2 regions of the Pseudarthrobacter sp. AB1 genome follow, and region 1 is predicted to be linked to the other one. Evidence: predicted binding sites of a transcription regulator. Region 1 holds the regulator's gene; the other holds the start of a gene.
What was found. Region 1 encodes HrcA, which represses chaperone genes, less so after heat shock. Its sites were predicted from a motif close to TTNGCACTCGNNNNNNNCGAGTGCNAA; they were not measured.

Region 1 (9,467 bases):
CGCCTGTCCAAGGTGGGCGACACCGTCACCAATCTTGCCAAGCCCGCCACGCAGTCGCTTCCCGGCTATGCGGATGCCAAGCCGATGGTCTTCTCCGGCCTGTACCCATTGGACGGCACGGACTACCCCGTGCTTCGCGATGCGCTGGAGAAGCTGATGCTTAACGACGCCGCGCTGGTCTATGAGCCCGAAACGTCAGCCGCGCTCGGCTTCGGCTTCCGCGTTGGCTTCCTCGGCTTGCTCCACCTGGAAATCACCAGGGAGCGGCTCGAACGCGAATACAATCTTGACCTGATCTCCACTGCCCCCAATGTGGAGTACGAGGTAACGCTGGAGGACAAGAATGTGGTCCACGTGACCAACCCCAGCGAATACCCCTCCGGCAAGATCGCCGAGGTCCGCGAGCCGATGGTGGCTGCCACCATCCTTGCGCCGAATGAATTCGTGGGCGCCATCATGGAACTTTGCCAGAGCCGCCGCGGTGTTATCGGCGGCATGGACTACCTGTCCGAGGACAGGGTCGAAATCCGGTACCGGTTGCCGCTTGCTGAGATCGTGTTCGATTTCTTTGACATCCTCAAATCCAAGACCCGGGGCTACGGCTCGCTGGACTGGAAGGCCGACGGCGAGCAGGTGGCCGACCTGGTCAAGGTGGACATCATGCTCCAGGGCGAACAGGTGGATGCCTTCTCCGCCATCACGCACCGCGAGAAGGCTTATGCCTACGGTGTGATGATGACGGGCAAATTGCGCGAGCTTATTCCCCGCCAGCAGTTCGAAGTGCCCATCCAGGCTGCCATCGGCTCCAGGATCATCGCCCGGGAAAGCATCCGCGCCATCCGCAAGGACGTTCTGGCCAAGTGCTACGGCGGTGACATTTCCCGTAAGCGCAAGCTGCTGGAGAAGCAGAAGGAAGGCAAAAAGCGAATGAAGATGGTGGGCCGTGTTGAGGTCCCCCAGGAAGCCTTCATCGCTGCGTTGACCACTGACGAGTCCAAGGACAAGGCCAAGAAGTAGTGATGACAGTGGCCGGCAACACCGGAGGCCCCTGCAATGCCTAGCATTCTTCCGCTCGGCGACCCGGCTCCGTCGGACGGTCTGCTGCCCGCCCAGGCAGTGGAAGGTGCTTCGGACCGGGCCTTCGGACTGTACGTGCATATCCCGTTCTGCGCGGTGCGCTGCGGATACTGCGACTTCAACACGTACACGGCCACCGAGCTGGGCGGCGGCGCGTCGCAGGACGCCTACGCCAGCACGGCCGTGTCCGAAGTTGACTTTGCCGCCACCGCCCTGCGGGACTCGGGTCTTCCGGACCGGCCGCTGAGTACAGTCTTCTTCGGCGGTGGCACCCCTACGCTGCTCCCTGCGGAAGACCTCGCCCGGATCCTGACTTCTGCCGTCGGGCACTGGGGCCTGGAACCCGGCGCCGAAGTGACCACCGAAGCAAACCCGGACTCGGTCACCCCTGCATCACTGCAGGTGCTGGCCGAGGCCGGATTCACCCGGGTGTCCTTTGGCATGCAGTCCGCGGTTCCCCATGTCCTGAAGGTCTTGGACCGCACGCACACGCCCAGTCGCGTGCCGCAGGTGGTCCAGTGGGCGCGGGACGCCGGACTGGCCGTGAGCCTGGATCTTATCTACGGGACGCCGGGGGAGTCCCTGGCGGACTGGCGGTTCTCCCTGGAGACGGCCCTGTCCTACCAGCCTGACCACATCAGTGCCTACGCACTGATCGTGGAGGACGGCACCAAGCTGGCCGCCCAGATCCGCCGTGGTGAAGTCCCGGGGATCGACGACGACGACCACGCCGACAAGTACGAACTCGCCGACCAACTGATCGGCGCGGCGGGCCTCAGCTGGTACGAGGTCAGCAACTGGTCCCGGACGCCGGAGCAGGCATGCCGGCATAATCTGGCGTACTGGCGGGGGGACGACTGGTGGGGCATCGGACCAGGTGCGCACTCACACGTCGGCGGAGTCCGGTGGTGGAACGTCAAGCACCCTACGGCCTACGCCGGACGGCTCGCCCAGGGCCTGTCACCGGCCGCCGGGCGGGAAACGCTCGACGCCGAAACCCGCGACGTGGAGCGCGTGATGCTTGAGGCCCGGCTCGTGTCGGGGCTGGCAACGTCAACGCTGGGCGAACACGGTCAGCACGCCGTGGCCGGGCTCATTGCGGACGGCCTGGTGGAGCCGCCGGCAGCCTTCCGCGGCACGCTGGTTTTGACCCTGAAGGGGCGCCTGCTGGCCGATGCCGTGGTCCGCAGGATCCTGCCGGACTAACAGTGGTGGGCCCACGCCGTCAGGGTGCGGGTGGGGACTACTTGATCCAGCGCAGGTTGTACTGGTATCGGTGCGGCTGGCCCTTGTTGACATGGATGCCTGCGGCCACCGAGAAGCAGGTCAGGGCAATCCAGATCAGGGTGGCGATGACAGCGAAAATGTTTCCCACCACCGGAATAAACACCAGGACGTTGGCCACCAGCGCAGCAATGGTGGGCGGCAGGCTGAAGTTGAGTGCTTCCTTGGATTCCTGGGCGGTAAACGGCCCGCGCTCACGGAAAATCAGGTAGATCAGCAGGGAGGGAACACAGCCGAGAATCCCGCCGAAGTGCGCCAGCGTGGCCCACTGGCGGTCTTCGCTGGCGGTCAGCGGCAGCGCATTTGCCGGAACGCCCTGGTACTCGGAACGGCCCTGGCCGCCGTGGTCGTCCCGGTGCTCGCGTGCGTTTTGTGCCACGGTTTTCTTCCTTCGAAAGTGCAATGGTGCTGGGTTGGAGAATGCCGGACTGAAAGCAACTGCAGCCTCCGCAGTACCAAGAATACTGGTTCAGCCATCAAATGCCGCCGCCCGGAGCCGGATCCGGCGTTAAGGCACTGTCAGGAAGTCGATGACTTCCTCCACTCGCCCGAGCAGTGATGCCTCCAGATCCGCGTAGCTGCGGACAGCGCCCAGCAGCCTTTGCCAGCCAAGCCCAATATCTTCCTTGGTGGAGTGCGGCCAGCCGAACGCTGTCAGAATACCCGTCTTCCAGTCCTGCCCGCGGGGCACCACAGGCCACTGTTCGATGCCCAGGACAGCGGGCCGGATGGCCTGCCACACGTCAACGTAAGGGTGACCGACGATCAGGACATTGCCGGCAGCGCCGGGGGAATCCATTACGGCGGCAGCGATGCGAGACTCCTTTGAGTCCGGCACCAGGTGGTCCACCAGGACCCCCAGCCGGCGGCCGGGACCCGGACTGAACGCGGCCACCGCCCCGGCGAGGTCATCAATGCCATGCAAAGGTTCGACGACGATGCCCTCAACGCGGAGATCGTCACCCCAGACTTTCTCCACCAGTTCGGCGTCGTGTTTTCCTTCCACCCAGATTCTGTTCGCCTTGGCCACCTGGGCACGCTGGCCGGCCACGCGGACTGAGCCGGACGCCGTCCGGCCGGCCGCCACGGGGGCGGCCTGCCTGGGCGCCGGGGGAACGAGCCGGATGGGCTGCCCCTCCAGGAGGAACCCGAAGCCGAGCCGGAAGGACCGGGACTTGCCTCGCCGGTCTTCGAGGGCCACGACATGCATGCCGCCGGACTTCTCCACCCGGGTCACCGCTCCCACCCAGCCGGACTGGGCATCTTCAAGGACCATGCCGCGTTCCACGGGAACCTCAGGAAGTTCGCTCCTGACGGGCGCGGTGATCTCCTGCGGACCCCAGTTCTGGTAATGCATGGATTGATTCCGCCTTGCCGCTAGATCCTGGCCCGGAATTTCGCCCGGAGCGGTACCAATGCTAACAACGGGGTGACTCATATTAGACTGTTAGCACTTAGGCACGTCGAGTGCTAACCCCGCAGTGACCACGGATGGAGGTGGAGTATGAGCGAGCCGCGCAAACTCGAAGTACTGCGCGCCATCGTGGAGGACTATGTGCACTCCCGCGAGCCGGTGGGGTCCAAAGCGCTCGTGGAACGCCATCACCTCGGCGTGTCCAGCGCCACTATCCGCAACGACATGGCGGCCTTGGAAGACGACGGCCTGATCACTGCCCCGCACACCAGCGCCGGACGGATCCCCACAGACAAAGGCTACCGGCTGTTTGTGGACCAGATTTCAGCAGTAAAGCCGCTTTCCCAGGCGGAACGGCGGGCGATCCAGGCGCTGCTGGAGGGCGCAGACGATCTGGACGACGTCCTGGACAGGACCGTCAGGATGCTGTCGCAGCTAACCAACCAGGTCGCCGTCGTGCAGTATCCGCATCTGAGCCGCGCCACCATCCGCCACATCGAATTCGTCCTGCTTGCGCCCCGGCAGGTCCTCGTGGTCCTCATCGCCACCACCGGCAAGGTAGAACAGCGCGTAATCGACGTCGGCCAGGACCTCGGCGACGACGTCGTCGCGTCGTTGCGGGCACACTTCCTCGGATCCCTCGCGGGCATCTCGCTGAGCCGCCTGACGCCGTCGCTGCCGGGGGTCGTTTCGTCCGTCAGCCCGGGCCAGCGTGCGGCGGCCCAGGCATTGGCCCAGGGGCTGGAAACGCTCGCCCACAACAGCCGTGAGGAACGCATGGTCATGGCCGGAACAGCGAACCTCGCCCGCTCCAATGTGGATTTTCCGCTCAGTATCGGACCGGTCCTGGAAGCCCTCGAGGAGCAGGTTGTCCTGCTGCGCCTCCTAAGCGACATGGCGCAGGATCCGAGGGGTGTGGCAGTCAGTATCGGGCGTGAAAACCCGTACGACGGGCTCGCGGAAGCCTCCGTGGTGGCCACGGGCTACGGACCAGACAGCACCGCCAAGATCGGTGTGCTGGGCCCCACCCGGATGGACTATCCCACCACCATGGCCGCCGTCAGGGCAGTAGCCCGTTACCTTTCAAGAATTCTGGGTCCGTAACAGCACTACGGTCCAGGCACGAAGAGCAGTGCCGGCAGCCCGCCTGCCGGCAGTACAACAAGGAAGAGATACGAACTTTGAGCAGCCACTACGACGTCCTCGGAGTCTCGCCGGAAGCCACCGGGGAAGAGATCAAGAAGGCCTACCGCAAGCTGGCCCGCACTCTTCACCCGGATGTAAACCCCGGGGAGGATGCTTCGGACCGCTTCAAGGCCGTGACCCACGCCTACGAGGTACTTTCGGACCCGCAGAAGCGACGGATCTATGACACCACCGGCAACGAGAACGGCACCGACAACGGGTTCGGCGGCGGCGGATACTCCGGCCAGGGCTTCGCGTTCCAGGATATCTTCGACACGTTCTTCGGCGCGGGCGGCTCCTCCGGCCCCGCGTCCCGGGTCCGCCGCGGCCAGGACGCACTGATCAGTGTCCGAATCGAACTGCGCGATGCCGTGTTCGGCGTCAACCGGAAACTTGAAGTGGACACCGCGGTTACCTGCCCCACCTGCAACGGGTCATGCTGCCGCGAAGGCAGCCACCCTGTCCGCTGCGATATCTGCGGCGGCAGCGGCCAGGTTCAGCGTGCCGTGCGCTCCATCCTGGGCCAGGTCATGACGGCGGCCCCGTGCGGCAGCTGCGATGGTTTCGGGACGGTCATCAAGGACCCTTGCAACGAATGCAGCGGACAGGGCCGCATTCGCAGCCGGCGGTCCCTCACCATCAAGGTGCCCGCCGGTGTTGCCACGGGCACGCGGATCCAGCTCTCCGGGCAAGGCGAAGCGGGCCCGGCCGGAGGACCATCCGGGGACCTCTATGTGGAACTGCGGGTCAACAACGACGCCACCTACGCCCGCGACGGCGACGACCTGCACGCGACGCTGCACATTCCGATGACAGCCGCCGCCCTGGGCACCGAGCTGTCACTGGAAACCTTTGACGGACTGCAGGAGATCGACGTCAAGGCGGGCACGCAGTCAGGGGAGATCATCACGCTCCGCGGACTCGGCGTGACGCACCTGCGCGGTTACGGCCGCGGGGATCTGATGGTCCATCTGCAGGTTGAGACGCCAGCCAAGCTGGATGCGGCGCAGGAGGACCTCCTGCGGCAGCTGGCGAAGCTTCGGGGCGAGCAGTTCACGGAAGGTAAACTGGCAGCCAGCGGCGGCGTCTTTGCCAAGCTGCGGGACCGGTTCGGTAACCTGTAGCGGTGAGCAATCCCGTTTTCTTCAGCGGTGCCGGGGCGCTCGACGAGCTGGTGCCCGGTGCCCGATTTATCCTTCAAGGGCCGGAGGCACGCCACGCCGTGACCGTGAAACGGCTATCTCCTGGAGAGGCCGTGGACATTGCCGACGGCGCCGGAAAACGGCTGACGGGAACTGTTGTCTCGGCGTCGCCGGCAGAGCTTACCGTGGAATGCTCCGCCCTCGTTGTGGAGGACCGGCCCGACATCCGGCTGGTGCTGGTGCAGGCCCTCGCCAAGGGGGACCGCGACGAACTGGCCGTGGAAACGGCAACCGAACTCGGGATTGATGCCGTAATTCCCTGGCAGGCCGAGCGCTCAATCGTCCGCTGGAAGGGTGAGCGCGCGGCCAAGGCCCACGCAAAATGGCAGTCCGTGGTCACCGCCGCCGCCAAGCAGGCACGCCGCGCCTGGATCCCCGAGGTGCGCGCCGCCGTCGAAACGCCAGGCCTTGCGGCGGCAGTGGCGGCAGCGGATCTGGCCGTAATTCTGCACGAAGACGCGGTCCGGCCGCTCCGGTCCGTCCTGGAGTTATGGCAGGGCGCCCAGGCTGACACCGGACCCCTGGAAATTCTGCTCATCGTTGGCCCGGAAGGCGGAATCAGTCCCCGCGAAGTCACCCGGCTTTGCGACGCCGGGGCCGTGACGGCCCTCTTGGGCCAGCACGTCCTCAGGTCATCCACGGCCGGACCGGCAGCGGTTGTCCTGGCGAGCGATGTCCTGGGACGCTGGACAGTGCCAGTGTCCTGACGCGGCCTGCTACCGGACTTTGAAGTTCCGCGTATCCACATTCAGCTCCTGGCTGCTGCCGGCTGTCTCCACCTGCGAAACACGGAGCTCATAGTTCCCGGCGGACAGGCTCAGCGCAAGCGTGAACACTCCGGCCTGGGCCGCTTCGGCCGCTGCAGTGGTCTCCCCGGTGAGGTAGGGCGCCTTGTTCCCGTTCGCTTCGGCCCGCAGGATCTGCCAGCGGAGCTTGCCGCCAGGAACCGTGCTGCGGCCTGTGATCTTGACGCTTCCGCCAGCCAGGTCCGTCCCTTCCTGCGGATCGATGATCCAGACAGGCGCCACCATTCCGGCAGCCCGGGACATTGGGTCGCCAAGCTGGATGTGGTTGAAGGCAACGTAGTCGGTGTGGCTATCCACCAGGATCCTGACCTGGATCTGCTGGCCGGAATCGATCAGGCCGGAACTCGCAGCCGCCGCCGTAGCGGTAAAGACCAGCTGCTGGATGGCGCGGCCAGCCATGTCGGCGTCGAGATTGCTGTTAAAGGCATCTTCGGAGATGTCGACCGTGATGACGTTCTTGCCGGAGATGGACGAGGCAAGTTTCTCCGGATTCTGCCAGGGCGTAAAGAAATCCGGGTCCAGCGGCTTCTCCGACATCATGGCCCGGAGGGCACGTGTCACAGGATTCTCCTGCTCCGGCACGTCCCGGAACTCCCGGTACAGGAACACGTTGTTGTTGCTTCGGCCAATCCAGTAGACGGGTGCCTTGTTGGAAGACTGTGTGGTTTCCAAGGGCGCGCTGGTGGAGGGGCCCCCGGGTGAGCCGGTGGCAGCCTGGCTGGAGTTTGCCGTCGGGTTGGGCCCGGGGTTGGGGTCCGCGATGCAACCTGTGAGAAGGAGGAATGCTGGCAGTAGACCCAGGAGGAGTTGCGGACGGAAGCGCGGCTCGGCGCGTCTGGCACTAAGGGGGGTCGCTGTCTGCGGCACTCTCGTGGCCTGTCCTTTCCCGGCTGTGAAATGGTGAGGCCTGGGCCCCGTGAGCCGGTCCCCGGACGGCTGTGATTTCCAGCATGGCATAACCGGTTCTGCCAAAAGGACCAGATCCCGGCTGCCGGTGCAACTGCAACGGGAACGATATGCGCCTGATATGAAGTTGATACCTAAAGACGGCAACCGTCCCGCAGCACGCTGGTGACGGGTACCTTTCCCGGCGACCGCCGGGCGCTGCCGGGAGGTGCCTCCTGGCGTAAGATGGTAGGACTCCGCTGGCTTCTGCGCGCTCGGCAACAGCCCCGTCCACACAGCAGCCGGCGGCACTTTAAGTTTCGAACTGGAGGAGACCACAGGCCCGCGGGCCAGCACCATGACTGAATCAGCGAACGGAAAGCGCCGGCTCAATACTGACCGCGCCGCCGCAGAATTCCCCCATTCACTTCCTGGTGTCCGGACGGAGGTGGTTCTCTTTGACAACTCCGACCAGATGGTCCAATCGCTCGGCAGCCATGACGAGGCCTTGCGTTACATCGAAGAGCAGTTCCCGTCGGTGAACTTCCACGTCCGTGGAAACGAGCTGTCCATCAGCGGCCCTGCCAACGAAGTTCCGCGCATTATGCGGCTCCTGCATGAAGTGCGCGGCCTCGTGGCCCGCGGCACCGTCATCAGCCCCGCGGTGCTGCACCAGCTCGTTGCGCTGCTCCGCAGCCAGTCATTGCAGAACCCTGTGGATGTCCTCACTCATGACATCCTCTCCAGCAGGGGGAAGACCATCCGGCCCAAAACCCTGAACCAGAAGAACTACGTGGACGCGATTGACGCGAACACAGTGATTTTCGGTATTGGCCCTGCAGGCACGGGTAAGACGTACCTCGCGATGGCCAAGGCTGTTCAGGCCCTCCAGCAGAAGGAAGTCAGCCGCATTATCCTGACCAGGCCCGCAGTCGAGGCCGGCGAACGGCTGGGATTCCTGCCGGGCACCCTGAGCGACAAGATCGATCCCTACCTGCGCCCGCTGTACGACGCACTGCACGACATGATGGACCCCGAGTCCATCCCGCGGCTGATGGCGGCGGGCACCATCGAAGTGGCGCCGCTGGCCTACATGCGGGGGCGCACGCTCAATGACGCCTTCATCATTCTGGACGAAGCGCAGAACACCACACCGGAACAGATGAAGATGTTTCTGACGCGCTTGGGCTTCGGGTCCAAAATGGTGGTCACCGGCGACGTCACCCAGGTGGACCTTCCCTTTGGCACCCGGTCGGGCCTGCGGATCGTAGAGGAGATCCTGCAGGGAATCGACGACGTGAACTTCACCGTCCTGGACTCCACTGACGTGGTCCGCCATCGCCTTGTGGGTGACATCGTGCGTGCCTACAGTCTCTGGGATGACGTCCAGCGGAGCAAAGTAAAACACTCGGTGAGCCGGGAAAAGCGGGGGGAAAACGCGTGAGCATTGAGGTTAACAACGAATCCGGCATCCAGGTTGATGAAGCCGGGCTCGTGGCACTGTCCCGGTACGTTTTCGAGCAGTTGTTTATCCACCCGCAGGCTGAACTCTCCATTCTCCTGGTGGATGAACCAGCCATGGAAAAGCTCCACATCGAACTGATGGACGAGCCC
Region 2 (13,699 bases), on a different contig from region 1:
TACACCGGTGAGGGCGGACTGGTGGCGCACGAGTGCATCCTGGACCTGCGTGAGCTGACGGCGAAGACCGGCGTGACGGCTGAGGATGTGGCCAAGCGCCTGATCGACTACGGCTTCCATGCCCCCACCCTGGCGTTCCCGGTGGCGGGCACGCTGATGGTGGAACCGACCGAGTCCGAGGACCTTGGGGAGATCGACCGGTTCATCGACGCGATGATCACCATCCGGAAGGAAATCGACCAGGTGGCCAGTGGTGACTTCAGCGTCGAGAACAGCCCGCTGCGCCACGCACCCCACACCGCGTCCGCCGTCGTGAGTTCCGATTGGAACCGTGCGTACCCGCGCGAGCAGGCTGCCTTCCCGGTCCACCACCTCAAGCAGGACAAGTACTTCCCGCCCGTAGGCCGCATCGACGGCGCAGCCGGGGACCGCAACCTGATCTGCTCCTGCCCGCCGCTGTCGGACTTCGAAGACTAAAACACCGCCAGCATCTGGTACGTCGGCTAGTTGTTCAGCGCTGCCCACAGGTTGAGGGACGACGCGAACACGATCCAGGTTATGTAGGGCAACAACAGGATCCCGGCCAGCCTGCTGAGCGGGCCGAAGCGGACCACCGTAACCGTCACCGCCAGGATCAGCGCCAGGATGACGGCAAAAGCCAGCCACAAAGCGGCCGTCCCGATCAGGGGATACAGGCTGAAGAAGACCGGCGTCCACACAAGATTCAGGAACAACTGGATTCCGTAGATAACCAGAGCCGAACGCGACTCCGGACTGCCGCGGCGCCAGACCAGCCACGCGGCCACGGCCATGGCTGTGTAGAGGATCGTCCACACTGGACCGAACAGCCAATTGGGTGGCGACCAGGGAGCTTTGTTGGCGTCGACGTACCACCCGTTCACGTTGTTGACCGTGGCAAAGGCACCCAGCCAAGCGACCAGGGCGGAGGCCGCAAGGAAGAGAACGAGGGCAGCCACCTGCGCGCCGCGCCCGGGGATCCCGGTGGCATTTTCGGGCTGGTGGACGGACCTGTCTGATGGCGACTCCATGGGTCAACCCTTGCGAAGCGCTGCCCGCCAGTCAAGGTACTCCCGGGACCGGGCTGAAACGCCCGGGCCAGATCAGGCTTTAGACTTGTGGCTACATGTCCGCACGTAGCCACGAGTACAGAACCGCGCACAAACCCCTGAGATTGGACACGGCCCCCTTGCGAGAATTCACCGCCCGCTTTGCCACAGCGGAGGAAATTGAGAACTGGGACAAGCACGTCACGGCCAACCCGAACGGCGGCAACATGCTGCAGTCCGCCGCCTACGCGTCCGTGAAGAACGGCAGCGGCTGGACCGCCCGCTTCCTGGTCCTGGAGTCTGCCGGGACCGCCAGCTACAACCTGGTGCTGGAGAAGAAATTCCCGGTGCTTGGCGTCCTGTGGTACCTGATCAAGGGCCCTGACCTGGCTGCCGTCGAGGACCTCAAGCCGGTGTTGGACGCGTGCGCTGCGTTCGCCCGGAGCCGGAACCTCAACGTCTTCACCATCAAGATTGAACCCGACGTTGTGTCCACCCCTGAAGCCCGGGCGGACGTCGCCGCCGCCGGCCTGGTGAAGGCCCCGAACATCCAATCCAATGACTCCACCGCCCTGCTGGACATCGCGGCGCCGGAGAACCAGGTGTTCCGGTCCATCTCCTCCCGCGCCCGCAACGCGATCCGCCGGGCAGAGCGCGAAGGCTGCGCGGTGGTGCAGCAGGAGCCAAGCCCGGAAACGTACCGGGCGCTGTATGACCTGATGGCGGACACCGTCAACGCCAAGGGTTCCATGCCGTTGCGCAGCCTCGAGTACTACACCCGGTTCTGGGACGAATTCTGCGCCCGCGGCCAAGGCAACTTCTTCTTCGTTTATGAGGACGGCAAACCCAGTGTGGGCGCCTTTGTGATCAACTACGGATCCAAGGCAACCTACAAGGACGGCGGCTCCACCCAGAACAGGAAGCAGTACGGCGATTCGCATCTGGTCCAGTGGCAGGCCATCCGAAGAATGCAGGAACTCGGCTGCACCGAGTACGACTTCTGCGGCACCCCGCCGTCCAGCCTGATCAAGGACAGGTCCCACCACCTGTACGGCATGGGCATGTTCAAGACGAGCTTCACGAAGACGGTAACTGACTTCGTCGGCTGCTACGACTACGTGCTGTCGCCCGTCAGGCATGCCCTGTGGGTCAAGGGCGCGGAACGGATCTTCCGCCGGCTCGAAACCGCACGCACCGGCCAGCAGTTCTACTGACAGCCCGCCAGCCACGCTCACCATCCACACCACGAAGGCCAGCGACTGCCCCACGCGGCAGCGCAGCCATAGATGAGGTTATTTCCGTGAATCCCACCAAAGCCGGAGCCGATCTCCAGCTCAGCGTCCTCAGCGATGCCGAGTTTGAGTCCTTCTCCCTCAAACACCCGCAAAACAACTTCATCCAGTCCGCTGACTTCACCCGTTTCCAGCGCGCCCGCGGCCAGGCAGTGGAGCTGTTCGGTGTCAAGCGCGACGGCATTCTGGTCGCCGCCGGCAAACTGAACTACACCACCAACCGCTGGGGCTACAAGGTGTGCGAGTGCGCCAAGGGCCCCCTCCTGGACTACACGGACGCCGCACTGGTGCGTGACGTCGTCGGACTCCTTAAGGAACGTGCCGCGGAACGCAAGGCTGCCGAACTGCGGATTTCCCCGAACCTGACCTACATCGCCCGCGATGCCGACGGTGCCGAACACCCCGAGATCGCGGACAACAGGCCGCTCGTGGCGGAACTGGCGGGCCTCGGTTTTGAACATCTGGGCTCGGACATGAACTTCGCCAACGTGAACTGGATGTTCATCAAGCAGCTCGAGGCCATCGCGGACGCCGAGGAGCTCATCATGGGCACCAGCTACCGGACCCGGAAGGCCATCCGGAAGGCTGAAAAGAACGGCGTGTTCCTGGAACAGGCCACCCTTGAAACCCTCGACGAGTTCTACGACGCGCTGAGCACCGCGGGGGACGAGAAGGGCTTCTTCTACCGGGAACGCGAATACTACGAACAGCTCCTGCGGACCACCTCGGCCGAGTTCACGAAGCTCATGATGGCCAAGATCGACATCCCCGAGTACCGGAAGTCCATCACCGAGCGACTGGAAGCGGAAGCCGCGTCCGCAGCCGAACTCCGCCGTGAAGTGGAAGAGACCGGCAGCAAAAAGAAGGCCAACCGCCTCAAAGTGGTCCAGGACCTCGTGGACAGCTACGAACGCAGCCTCAAGGACATCGAGCGGTTCCCGGACTCCGTGGGAGTCGCAACAGTGGCCGCCATCCACTTCGTCTGCTTCGGCGACGAGGTGGTCTGCGTTATCGGCGGCACCAAGCAGGACTACATCTACTTCAACGGCGCCACCTCGCTGTACTGGGGGATGATGCTGCACGCCCTGGACAAAGGCTACTCGCGCTACAACTTCTACGGCACCTTCGGCATCCAGGGACAGGACGAAGAAGGCCACGGCGGCTACGAGTTCAAGAAGGGCTTCGGTGGCGACGTGGTCCAGCTGCTGGGTGACTTCGTGATGCCCGTGCGGCCGGTAGCCTTCCAAGCCAACCGCCTGGTCCGAACGGCCATCGCGGCGGCCCGCACGCTGCTGGGCAAACTGCCACTGAAACGCCGGGCCTAGCACCAATCCACGAACTGCCAGAAAGGGAGGAGCACCAAGGTGACCGATCGACCTGAAAACCCAAGGCGCAGGCCTCCCACCGGCGGCTTGCCCAAAACAGAGCCGCTGACACCCTCCCAGCTCCGCCAGGACGCTGCGGCCAAGAAGATGCTACGGCGACTGGTCCGGGGGGAGAACCCGCCGACGGCGCCGATGAGCATTGTGGACAGGCTCGCCGGAAGCCCCTACGCCAACCCCATGATCCAGGTGGGAGGCGTGGACACTTCCGCACGCAAGACCCTGGACTTTGCCCTGCACCTGGCCGAGACCATGTTCCGGTACGGGGCAGGCGCCCTGGAAGTGGAGACGAGCATCATTGCCGTTACCGCGGCGCTGGGGCTGAAAAACATCGAAGTGGACATCACCAACCAGTCGGTGGGCATCAACTACGCGCCCAAGGACCAGACGCCCATCGCGCTGCTTCGCGTGGTGCGGTCCTGGACGAACAACTATGCCGGGCTGGCCAAGGTACACCGGCTGGTGACGGACATCGTGGCCGGAGGAGTAGGCCGCGATGAGGCGATCCGCCGGCTGGACGAGGCCATCACCAGCCCCAAACCGTTTCCGCGCTGGATGGTCACCGTAGCCTTCGGCGTGTTTGCGGCAGTCTTTGTGGGTGTCCTCGGCGGCGGCCCTGTGTCCTCGGGCATTGCCTTCGCGGCCAACATCGGCGTCAGCCTGCTCGCCCGCCAGTTGGGCCGGTGGCGGGTTCCGGACTTCTTCACGACGGCGGCATGCGCCTTCGGCGTTACGCTCACCGCGTTGCTGTTGTGGCGCTTTGAACTCACCAATGCACCATCGATTGTGGTGGTGGGTGGCATCCTCCTGCTCCTGCCCACGGGACGCCTCGTCTCCTCGGTCCAGGACGCCATCAACGGTTTTCCCGTGACCGCAGCGGGACGGTTTCTGTCCACCTTGCTGACGTTCGGCGCGATTGTGGCCGGGATTGCAGTGGCATTCGTGGTGGGCCAGATGACCGGAATGCAGCCCATTAGTGTCACGCAGACGTTCCCTCCTGCCTACGACCTTTGGGTCCTGGTGACCTTTATCGCCGTCGCAGTGATGGCCATCGGCGTGACCGAGCAGACCTCCTGGGAGCTGCTGCTGCCCACCGCCGGTGTGGGCGTGGTGGGCTATTTTGTGTTGCTGGGCGCCGCGTCCCTCGGCGTCGGTGACCGGTTCTCCCCGGCGCTCGCCGCCGTCGCGATCGGCCTGCTGGCGCGCGTGGTGGCGCTTAAGATGGGCGCACCACAGCTGGTGGTAGCGGTCCCGGCGGCCTTGATCCTGTTGCCCGGGCTGACCATTTTCCGGTCCATGTATGTGTTGACCATGGAGGAATCAGAAGTTCTCCTTGGTGCTGGCGGCATGCTCAACGCCGGCGCGATCGTCCTGGGCACAGCCGGCGGAATCGTCCTCGGCGACACCCTGGCGCGGCCGCTGACACGCGGCCTTGCCAGTAACGAGCGGCGCCGCGCCCGGAGGCGCTAGCTAGCGCCAGGCACTAAAGCCTTCCCCTAGCGCTCAATCGCGAAGGCGTCGGTGAAGGTGAATCCGGCGGCGGGCACAAAGCGCGCCTCCAGGCGTGCGTGCGTCAACCTCACGTCCAACGTTCCGAGGGTCCGATCGCTGTTTTTTCCTGTCCAGACAGCAAACAGGCCTGCCTCAGGATCATCGGCTTGGACGTCGTGGTGCCCGGCGCCGCCCACACCGACCGTGACAAAGACCGTGCCCTGCCCCTGGGCAAGGTCGTTGTCGGAGTCGGCCACACAATCGTTCCGGGCCTCTCCGGGGACCAGCACGGGGCAACGTTCAGTCAGGCGGAGTTGACGTGTCCGCTGATAGACATGTTGGTGGCCGGTGAGCACGAGGTCCACGTTCTTGCTCACCAGCATGTTCGTCAGTCGCTCCCCGGGCTGGCAGCCGTACTTTCCCATACTGAAGCACGGGGTGTGCATGCCCACCACAGTCCAGGGGATGTTTGCGGCGCGGGCACCGTCGATGGCAGATTCGGTCCAGCGCCAGCGGTTGCTGCCCTGTGAATAGTCCAGGGGCTGTCCGCCAGGAAAATCAATCCCGGGAGAAATAAGGATGAATCTCACCAGGGGGCGGTCCCGGGGCACGTCGACGTACCATTGCGTACCGTACGTGCCTTGCAACCCGGGCAGCCTGTTGGGCAGGCATTGGGCGAACTTGCCGATGTCGCCGTCGTGGCCGTCGCTTTCGTGGTTGCCCGTGATCAGCTCATACGGGAAATCCTGGCCAAGTTTCTTGGTCACCATGTCGCAGAACGCTTGCTCGGCTCCGGCCTGGTAAGAGAGGTCACCGAGCACTATGTTTAGATCCGGCTTCAGCCCGGCGATCACATCGAGGACTGCCTTCGCGCCGCCGCCCAGGCCGATGTCCCCGGCTGCGGTGAAGTGAACCGACCTCGAGTCGGAGGCAGGCTGTTCTTCGGAGGCTGGCTGCTCCTGCGGCTGCACGGGTGGGCCTTCCGGCGCCGCTTGGCACGCCGAGCCCGCAAGGCAGATGAGGGTGGCCCAGGACAGGGCCGCCCAGATCCGGGCCGGGGCGGATGCTGCCCGGGCGGCCATTGGGGCGAACACTGCTGTTTTGACCACTGCGCGGCAGAAGACAAAAACCCGGCGGAGGAATCGCCTGGTCGTAGCATTCATGACGGCTCCCCGGGACGCTCGGACGGCGTAATCGGAAGCCTGATCAGCAGCTGCCGGAGTGCCATTTACTGTGAGTGTAGGCCTGTGGGGTGCGCCGGACAAGATTTTGGGCCATTTGTTGGGCGATCGGTCAGAGGGTGCGGAGTGCTGGCTACGGGTCAGACCTTGCCGACGGGAAGCTTCTTTTCGGCCTGGAAGTCGTCCTCCACCCGGCCCTGGGCCCAGTAGCCGGACAGCGAAACCTGGTTCCGTTCAAGGCCGCGCTGGACAAAGAACACGTCCCGCAGGCCCTTCATGTAACCACGCTCGCCGTGGGCAAAAACGTCGACCCGGCCGGCGGGCCACTCGGCGCCAGCCACCGCGGAAACCAGAAGGTCCCCGGCGCCTGCGGGAGCGCCGTTGCGGCGAAGCCAGGTCACCTGAACCCCCGCCGGGGACGCGACGGGCTGGATGTCGGCGTCGCTGTCCACCTCGATAAATGCCAGGCCGGCCGCTTCAGCAGGCAACGATTCGATGGCGGCGGCGATCGCAGGAAGGGCGGCTTCGTCGCCGGCAAAGAGGTACCAGTCCGCGTCCGGCGCCGGGTTGTAGGCACCGCCCGGTCCGGTGAAGGTGAAGGTGTCGCCGGGCATGGCAGCAGCCGCCCACGGACCCGCCAGTCCCTCGGCGCCGTGGATCACAAAGTCGATGGCGAGTTCCTGCGCCTCGGTGTCCACCCAGCGGACCGTGTAGGTACGGGTGAAGGGCCACTGCTCGCGGGGCATGGTTTCGCGGATGGTCCACAGGTCCAGGGGCTGGGCATAGTCAATGTGGGGCTGCGGGAAGACAATTTTGACGTAGCGGTCCACAAAGCTGTTGTTCACGTAGGCGGTAAAACCCGTGCCGCCTGCCACGATCCTGACCATGTGGGGCGAGAGTTCTTCCCGCCGAATGACCGTGAGATCGATCTGCGGACGTGTATTTTTTGTGGCGTTGGTGGCGGCCGGAACAGTGCTCATAAGGTAACCCTAAGCTAAGGGGCCGGGGGGAGTTCCCAGGTTACGCCAGGGCAGCCCTGGTCCTGCAGCAGCTGGTTGATGGTGGTGAAGGGCCGGGAGCCGAAGAATCCGCGCGACGCCGACAACGGGCTGGGGTGTGCGCTGGACACGACCGCCGCGCCCGGCAGGAGGGGCCGGACGCTCTCCGCGTCCTTGCCCCACAGTACCGCCACGAGCGGCGCCGGCCCGCGGTCGGACGTGCGCCGGCTGGCAACCGCGGTGACTGCCGCCGTCGTGATGGCCTCCCAGCCTTTGCCCCGGTGGGAGCCGGCAGCCCCGGCACGGACGCTCAGGACCCGGTTAAGCAGCAAGACCCCCTGGTTGGCCCAGGCGGACAGGTCGCCGTGGACGCGCGCGGGAAGGCCAAGATCGGCCTCCAGTTCGCGGTAGATATTCGCCAGGCTCCGCGGGATGGGCCGGGTCCGCCCGTCAACGGCGAAGGACAGGCCGATCGCATGGCCCGGCGTCGGGTAGGGGTCCTGGCCCATTACCAGGACTTTCACGCCGGCCAGCGGCTGCCGGAAGGCGCGCAGAACGTTCGACGGCGCCGGCAGCACTTGGTGCCCCGCGGCAACTTCGGTGGCCAGGAAGTTCAGGACGCCACGCAGGTCACCCTCCACGGGGCCCAGCGTCTCCGCCCAGTCGGCCGCCATCAGCTCACTGAGCGGCAAAGCGGCCATCTCGGCAAAGCCGACGGGCTCGGCCGGGTCCGCCGTCAGTTCGAACAGCGCGTCAGAATCAAACACGCTCCCATTCTCGCAGGGTCACCGGCCACTGCAGCCGGGCCGCAAATGACATCAGTGTTATTCACGCCGTAACATGGGGAGGAGATTTTGAAACTTAACCGGTAATTCAGCAAGACCAGCGAAGGGGTGTGCCGTGGCGGAACCTGCTCGGGAGCACGTGCCGGAGTCTGAGGAGCGAGGCTCTTTGCTGGCGGATTTTACCCTCCGTGACTCTCCCCTGAGCGAGCGCGACCAGCAGATGCTGGCACTGGAGCGGCAGTGGTGGAAGTACGCGGGGGCCAAGGAACAGGCCATCAGGGAGCTGTTCGACCTGTCCGCGACCCACTACTACCAGCTGCTTAACGCCCTTATTGACACCGAGGCTGCATTGGCCCACGACCCCATGCTGGTCAAGAGATTGCGTAGACTACGTACGTCGCGTCACCGGGCACGCACTGCACGACGCCTGGGTTCCGACGCCTGACCACGCTCGTGCTGAGCCATCAGCAGCAATCAACAAGGACGTCTCCCCACCATGACCAAATACGCTCGGGATGAATTCGACAAGGTTCCGGAGTCCGCCTCGCGGCAGGGTGTCCACCGTGCGGCCTCGGCGCCGGCCCGCCGCAAGCTGTGGCCCATCCTGGCGGTGGGAATTGTGGCATTGGCCATCGGAGTGGTGTCCTTCCTGATCCTTCCCAGGCTCGGGTTCACCCAGGCCGGCAGCGAAGCCTCCACCAGCCTGGAATCAACCGCGGCACCCGAGGCAAGCGCGGCTCCGTCGGTCACTGCTGAATCCTCCGCGGACCCGGAGCCCTCTAACAGTCCGGACGCAGAGCCGAGCGCTTCGCCCAGTGATGTTCCCTCCGCGGCTGTGCTGGACAAGTCCCAAGGTGTTGCCATCTACAACGCGGCCGGGACGGCCGGGCTCGCCGGACGCATCAGCTCGATGGTCCAGGCCGATGGCTGGACGCTGGGCCAGGTGGGAAACTGGGGCGGCGCTCCGCAGCAGACATCAGCAATTTTCTATGCGGGCCCGGCGCAGGAAGCCAACGCCGAAGCAGTCTCCAAACTCCTGAACATTCCCACGCTGGTGGATACCCAGGAATTCCAGGTGCCCTTGGTTGTTGTCCTGGGGCCGGGCTACCAGTAGTGCCCCGCGGTCACGCCTGAATAACTTTTGGGCACCGGAGCGGCCGGGTGGCTCGGCCCTCCGGACGGCTTGTCGCTAGAGTGATTTCAGGCTTCGGTCCGTAACAAGCGGCACACTCCCGACGGGGACCGGCGGCACGACGGAAAAGAGCGGACATCATGGCATTGGGAACGGTTAAGTGGTTCAACGCCGAAAAGGGCTACGGCTTTATTACGGTGGACGGCTCCGGGGGCGATGTCTTTGTGCACTGGTCGTCCATCGAGGGCGAAGGTTACCGGGCCCTGGATGAAGGCCAGCGCGTCGAGCTTGAGGTCGGCGAAGGCGAGAAAGGCCCCCAGGCAGAAAACGTCCGGCCCGCTCAGTGATCCACCGCAGCTTGCGCTCAACAATCGTCCGCACAACTACAGGGGCGGCCCTCCTGCTGGCCCTGGCCGGCTGCGCCGGGTCGGGCGGCAATGCACGCGTTGAATCCGCTGAAGCATCCGGTGACGGCACGCTGCGGATCGGGCTGATCCAGGACAGCGCGGGGAAGCAGGCCTTCCTCAACGACTCACAGCTCGCTGCGGCCCAACTGGCCATCAAGGAAATCAATGCGGCCGGGGGCCACAAGGGCAGGCCTGTTGATCTGGTGGTGGGCGCCGGCGATGGCGCCGATGCCCAGGCCAGGCATCTGGCCTCAGCCAGAGTTGATGTGGTGATCGGACCGACCGATTCGAGCCACGCCGCCGACGCCATCGATGTCCTCTCGGCTGCGCGCGTCCCGCTCCTCTCGCCGGCCAACTCCGCTGCCGGCCTGTCCCGCTACAAGAGCGGCGGCTATTACTTCAGGACGGCGGCTGCGGACGTTGCCCAGGCATCGGTGCTGGTGAAATTGGCCAAGGAAGGCGGCGCCAAGAGCCTTGCCGTGATCCACCAGGACTCTGGCTACGGAAAAGACGTAGCTGCCGCGGTGGCCGGCGCCGCCAAAAACGCCGGCCTGGACACCGTCTCCACCACCGCCTTCAAGCCCGGCGACGCCGGGGACGCGGCAGCCGCTGTCAAGGCCGCCTCACCTGACGCGGTAGTGCTGATCGCCAGGGACGACGCCCAGGGTGCCCTCGCAGAGCTCAATAACGCAGGGCTCCCGGGCAAGAGCATCATCCTGAGCGACGGCGCTTTCGCCCAGTACGGTTCGGGGCTGGGATCCAAGGCCCTCGACGGCGCCCGTGCAGTGGTGCCGGGTCTGTTGCCGTCCGCAGACTTCCAAGCCCGTCTTGTGGCGGTCAACCCTGCACTGAAAGACCTTTCGTTCGCCGCAGAGACCTACGACGCCGTGAACCTCGCGGCCCTGGCCGCAGCAAAGGCTGACGACGATGCCGGCCGCTCCATTGCCGCCAACCTGATCGCCGTCTCCGGCGGGACAGCAGGCGGGCAGCCCGCCGCGCAGGCCTCTGGCCCGGCCACCAAGCCGTGCCTGTCCTACACCGATTGCCTCGCGGTCCTGAAGACCGGGGCCGGCATTAATTACGACGGCGAATCGGGGCCGGTTGCCTTCGACGCCAACGGTGACATCACCACGGCCAACTACATGGTGTTCACATACGGCGCAGACAACAGGGCGGTGCTCACCGGCCGTGAGACTGCAGGCCGGGCAGCAGGCTGATCGCCGGTGGCGAACAGGGCGCCCTGACGGCGCCATTTGCGGGGCCTTTCGCTTGCACTCTCACCTAGGGAGTGCTAATTATTGAGTTAGCACTCTTACGTACCGACTGCTAAAGCAACGTCCGGTTTTCCGGCATCGGAGCTTGGTGGCGGTCGTGGAGCGAGAGAAATACCTAGCTGGAGTGAGATCCCCGGCCGCGGCATACAGAGGCCGCCGGTGAAGGATCGTCCGTCGCGGGCACTGCAGTGAGGTTCATTCTTAACGACTGTCCCGAAAGGACTACTGCCGTTATGGCCAAGATCATTGCATTTGATGAAGAGGCACGCCGCGGTCTTGAGCGGGGCCTGAACATCCTCGCCGACGCCGTCAAGGTCACCCTCGGCCCGCGTGGACGCAACGTCGTCCTCGAAAAGAAGTGGGGCGCCCCCACGATCACTAACGATGGTGTTTCCATCGCCAAGGAGATCGAGCTGGACGACCCTTACGAAAAGATCGGCGCCGAGCTGGTCAAGGAAGTTGCCAAGAAGACGGACGACGTCGCAGGCGACGGCACCACCACGGCTACCGTGCTGGCGCAGGCACTTGTCAAGGAAGGCCTGCGCAACGTCGCGGCCGGCGCTGACCCGCTGTCCCTCAAGCGCGGTATCGAGAAGGCTGTAGCGGCCGTCACGGTTGAGCTGCTGGCCTCCGCCAAGGAAATCGAAACCAAGGAAGAGATTGCGGCTACTGCCTCCATCTCCGCCGGTGACGACGAAATTGGCGCACTGATCGCTGAAGCCCTCGACAAGGTGGGCAAAGAAGGCGTCATCACCGTCGAGGAGTCCAACACCTTCGGCCTGGAGCTCGAGCTCACCGAAGGCATGCGCTTCGACAAGGGTTACATCTCCGCTTACTTTGTGACCGATACTGAGCGCCAGGAAACGGTCCTTGAGGACCCGTACATCCTGATCGTCAACTCCAAGATCTCCAACGTCAAGGAACTGGTTGCTGTCCTGGAAAAGGTCATGCAGTCCAACAAGCCGCTGCTGATCATTGCCGAGGACATCGAGGGTGAGGCCCTGGCCACCCTGATCGTCAACAAGATCCGCGGCACCTTCAAGTCCGTTGCCGTCAAGGCTCCGGGCTTCGGCGACCGCCGCAAGGCCCAGCTGGCCGACATCGCTGTACTCACCGGTGGCCAGGTCATCGCCGAGGAAGTCGGACTCAAGCTGGAGACCGCCGGACTGGAACTCCTGGGACGCGCCCGCAAGGTTGTTGTCACCAAGGACGAGACCACCATCGTTGAAGGTGCCGGCGACGCCGACCAGATCGCTGGCCGCGTTTCCCAGATCCGTGCCGAGATCGAAAACTCCGATTCGGACTACGACCGCGAGAAGCTGCAGGAACGCCTGGCCAAGCTGGCCGGCGGCGTTGCAGTCATCAAGGCCGGTGCCGCAACCGAAGTTGAGCTCAAGGAACGCAAGCACCGCATTGAGGACGCTGTCCGCAACGCGAAGGCTGCTGTTGAAGAAGGCATCGTCGCCGGTGGCGGCGTTGCGCTGATCCAGGCCGGCGCCAAGGCGTTCGCGAACCTGAACCTGACAGGTGACGAAGCAACCGGTGCGAACATCGTCCGTGTTGCCATCGACGCCCCGCTGAAGCAGATCGCTTTCAACGCCGGCCTCGAGCCTGGCGTTGTTGTCGACAAGGTCCGCGGCCTGCCTGCAGGCCACGGCCTGAACGCAGCAACCGGCGAATACGTCGACCTGCTGGCTGCCGGCATCAACGACCCGGTCAAGGTAACCCGCTCTGCCCTGCAGAACGCGGCTTCCATTGCTGGTCTGTTCCTCACCACCGAGGCCGTTGTGGCTGACAAGCCGGAGAAGAACGCTCCGGCCATGGGTGGCGGCGACGACATGGGCGGCATGGGCGGCTTCTAGTCCCCAGCGCCCGGACCACGTTCCGCGCAAACAATGATGCGGCCCCCTCCACTGGAGGGGGCCGCATCTATTTCCACTACTTGCGGGCCGTGGCCAGCATTCCTTCGACTTCCTTCTTGAACGCTTCGGCGGCCGTCTGCGGAGTCATCCGGTTGTACAGGACTTCATCGGTGAACCGCTTGATGACGTTCTGGACGCTACCGGCACCCACCGGCGGGACGGGAGGTGCGTCGGCTATGTCCGGCGCAATGGCCTTCAGGAAGGCCACCACGGTGGTGTCTGCCGGCTTGAGGGCAGGGGTGATGCCCTTGACGATTTCAGAGTTGCTCGGGACTCCGCGGTCTGTCATAAGGATGGCGCCTGCGGCGGGGCTGTTGGCCAGGTAATTGATAAAGGTTGCGGCTGCTTCCGGGTGCTTGGACCGTGAGGACGCGGACCAGAACATGGTGGGCTTGTAGTACATGCCGTTGTCCGCAGACTTTCCGTCGGTACTGGGGGCGCGGAGCATCCTGAGGCTGCTGCCTGTGGTGGTTTCCAGCGATCCCAGCTGGTTGGTCCACCACCAGGCCATACCCACCCGGTTCGTGCCGAACAGACTCTCCTCAAGCCCAGCGCCGGAGTCCTCGGTGGCCACAGAGGCCGGTGGACTTGCCTTGGAATCGCGCTGCTCCTTCAGCCGCTCCCAGAACGCAGCGGCCGTAGCGGTGTCGAAATCCAGTTTCCCGTCCTGGGAGTAGAGGTTCTCGCCGTGCTGCCGAAGCCAAATGATGAGGTCTGCCTCGTTGCTGCCATAGGCCGCGCCGTAGCTCCTTCCGTCACCGGCCGCGC

Region 2: groL (chaperonin GroEL) is a predicted target of HrcA. The motif match lies at 11,039-11,065, and genes of this name have one in related genera.

What each region holds. Positions count from the first base shown of each region.
Region 1 is NZ_PZKO01000067.1:144,134-153,600, forward strand. It holds gene lepA (translation elongation factor 4) at 1-1,017, shown strand, start outside; gene hemW (radical SAM family heme chaperone HemW) at 1,054-2,283, shown strand; gene DAD99_RS18905 (DUF4870 domain-containing protein) at 2,321-2,740, opposite strand; gene DAD99_RS18910 (DUF3097 domain-containing protein) at 2,870-3,718, opposite strand; gene hrcA (heat-inducible transcriptional repressor HrcA) at 3,866-4,879, shown strand; gene dnaJ (molecular chaperone DnaJ) at 4,957-6,084, shown strand; gene DAD99_RS18925 (16S rRNA (uracil(1498)-N(3))-methyltransferase) at 6,087-6,869, shown strand; gene DAD99_RS18930 (GerMN domain-containing protein) at 6,879-7,835, opposite strand; gene DAD99_RS18935 (PhoH family protein) at 8,212-9,297, shown strand; gene ybeY (rRNA maturation RNase YbeY) at 9,294-9,467, shown strand, end outside.
Region 2 is NZ_PZKO01000014.1:24,981-38,679, reverse strand. It holds partial or broken gene DAD99_RS04740 (glycine dehydrogenase (aminomethyl-transferring)) at 1-477, shown strand, start outside; gene DAD99_RS04735 (TspO/MBR family protein) at 504-1,049, opposite strand; gene DAD99_RS04730 (peptidoglycan bridge formation glycyltransferase FemA/FemB family protein) at 1,145-2,281, shown strand; gene DAD99_RS04725 (peptidoglycan bridge formation glycyltransferase FemA/FemB family protein) at 2,368-3,684, shown strand; gene DAD99_RS04720 (threonine/serine exporter ThrE family protein) at 3,724-5,211, shown strand; gene DAD99_RS04715 (metallophosphoesterase) at 5,238-6,395, opposite strand; gene DAD99_RS04710 (siderophore-interacting protein) at 6,554-7,393, opposite strand; gene DAD99_RS04705 (uracil-DNA glycosylase) at 7,408-8,178, opposite strand; gene DAD99_RS04700 (DUF3263 domain-containing protein) at 8,312-8,641, shown strand; gene DAD99_RS04695 (LytR C-terminal domain-containing protein) at 8,693-9,310, shown strand; gene DAD99_RS04690 (cold-shock protein) at 9,469-9,675, shown strand; gene DAD99_RS04685 (ABC transporter substrate-binding protein) at 9,687-10,952, shown strand; gene groL (chaperonin GroEL) at 11,243-12,871, shown strand; gene DAD99_RS04675 (ABC transporter substrate-binding protein) at 12,948-13,699, opposite strand, start outside.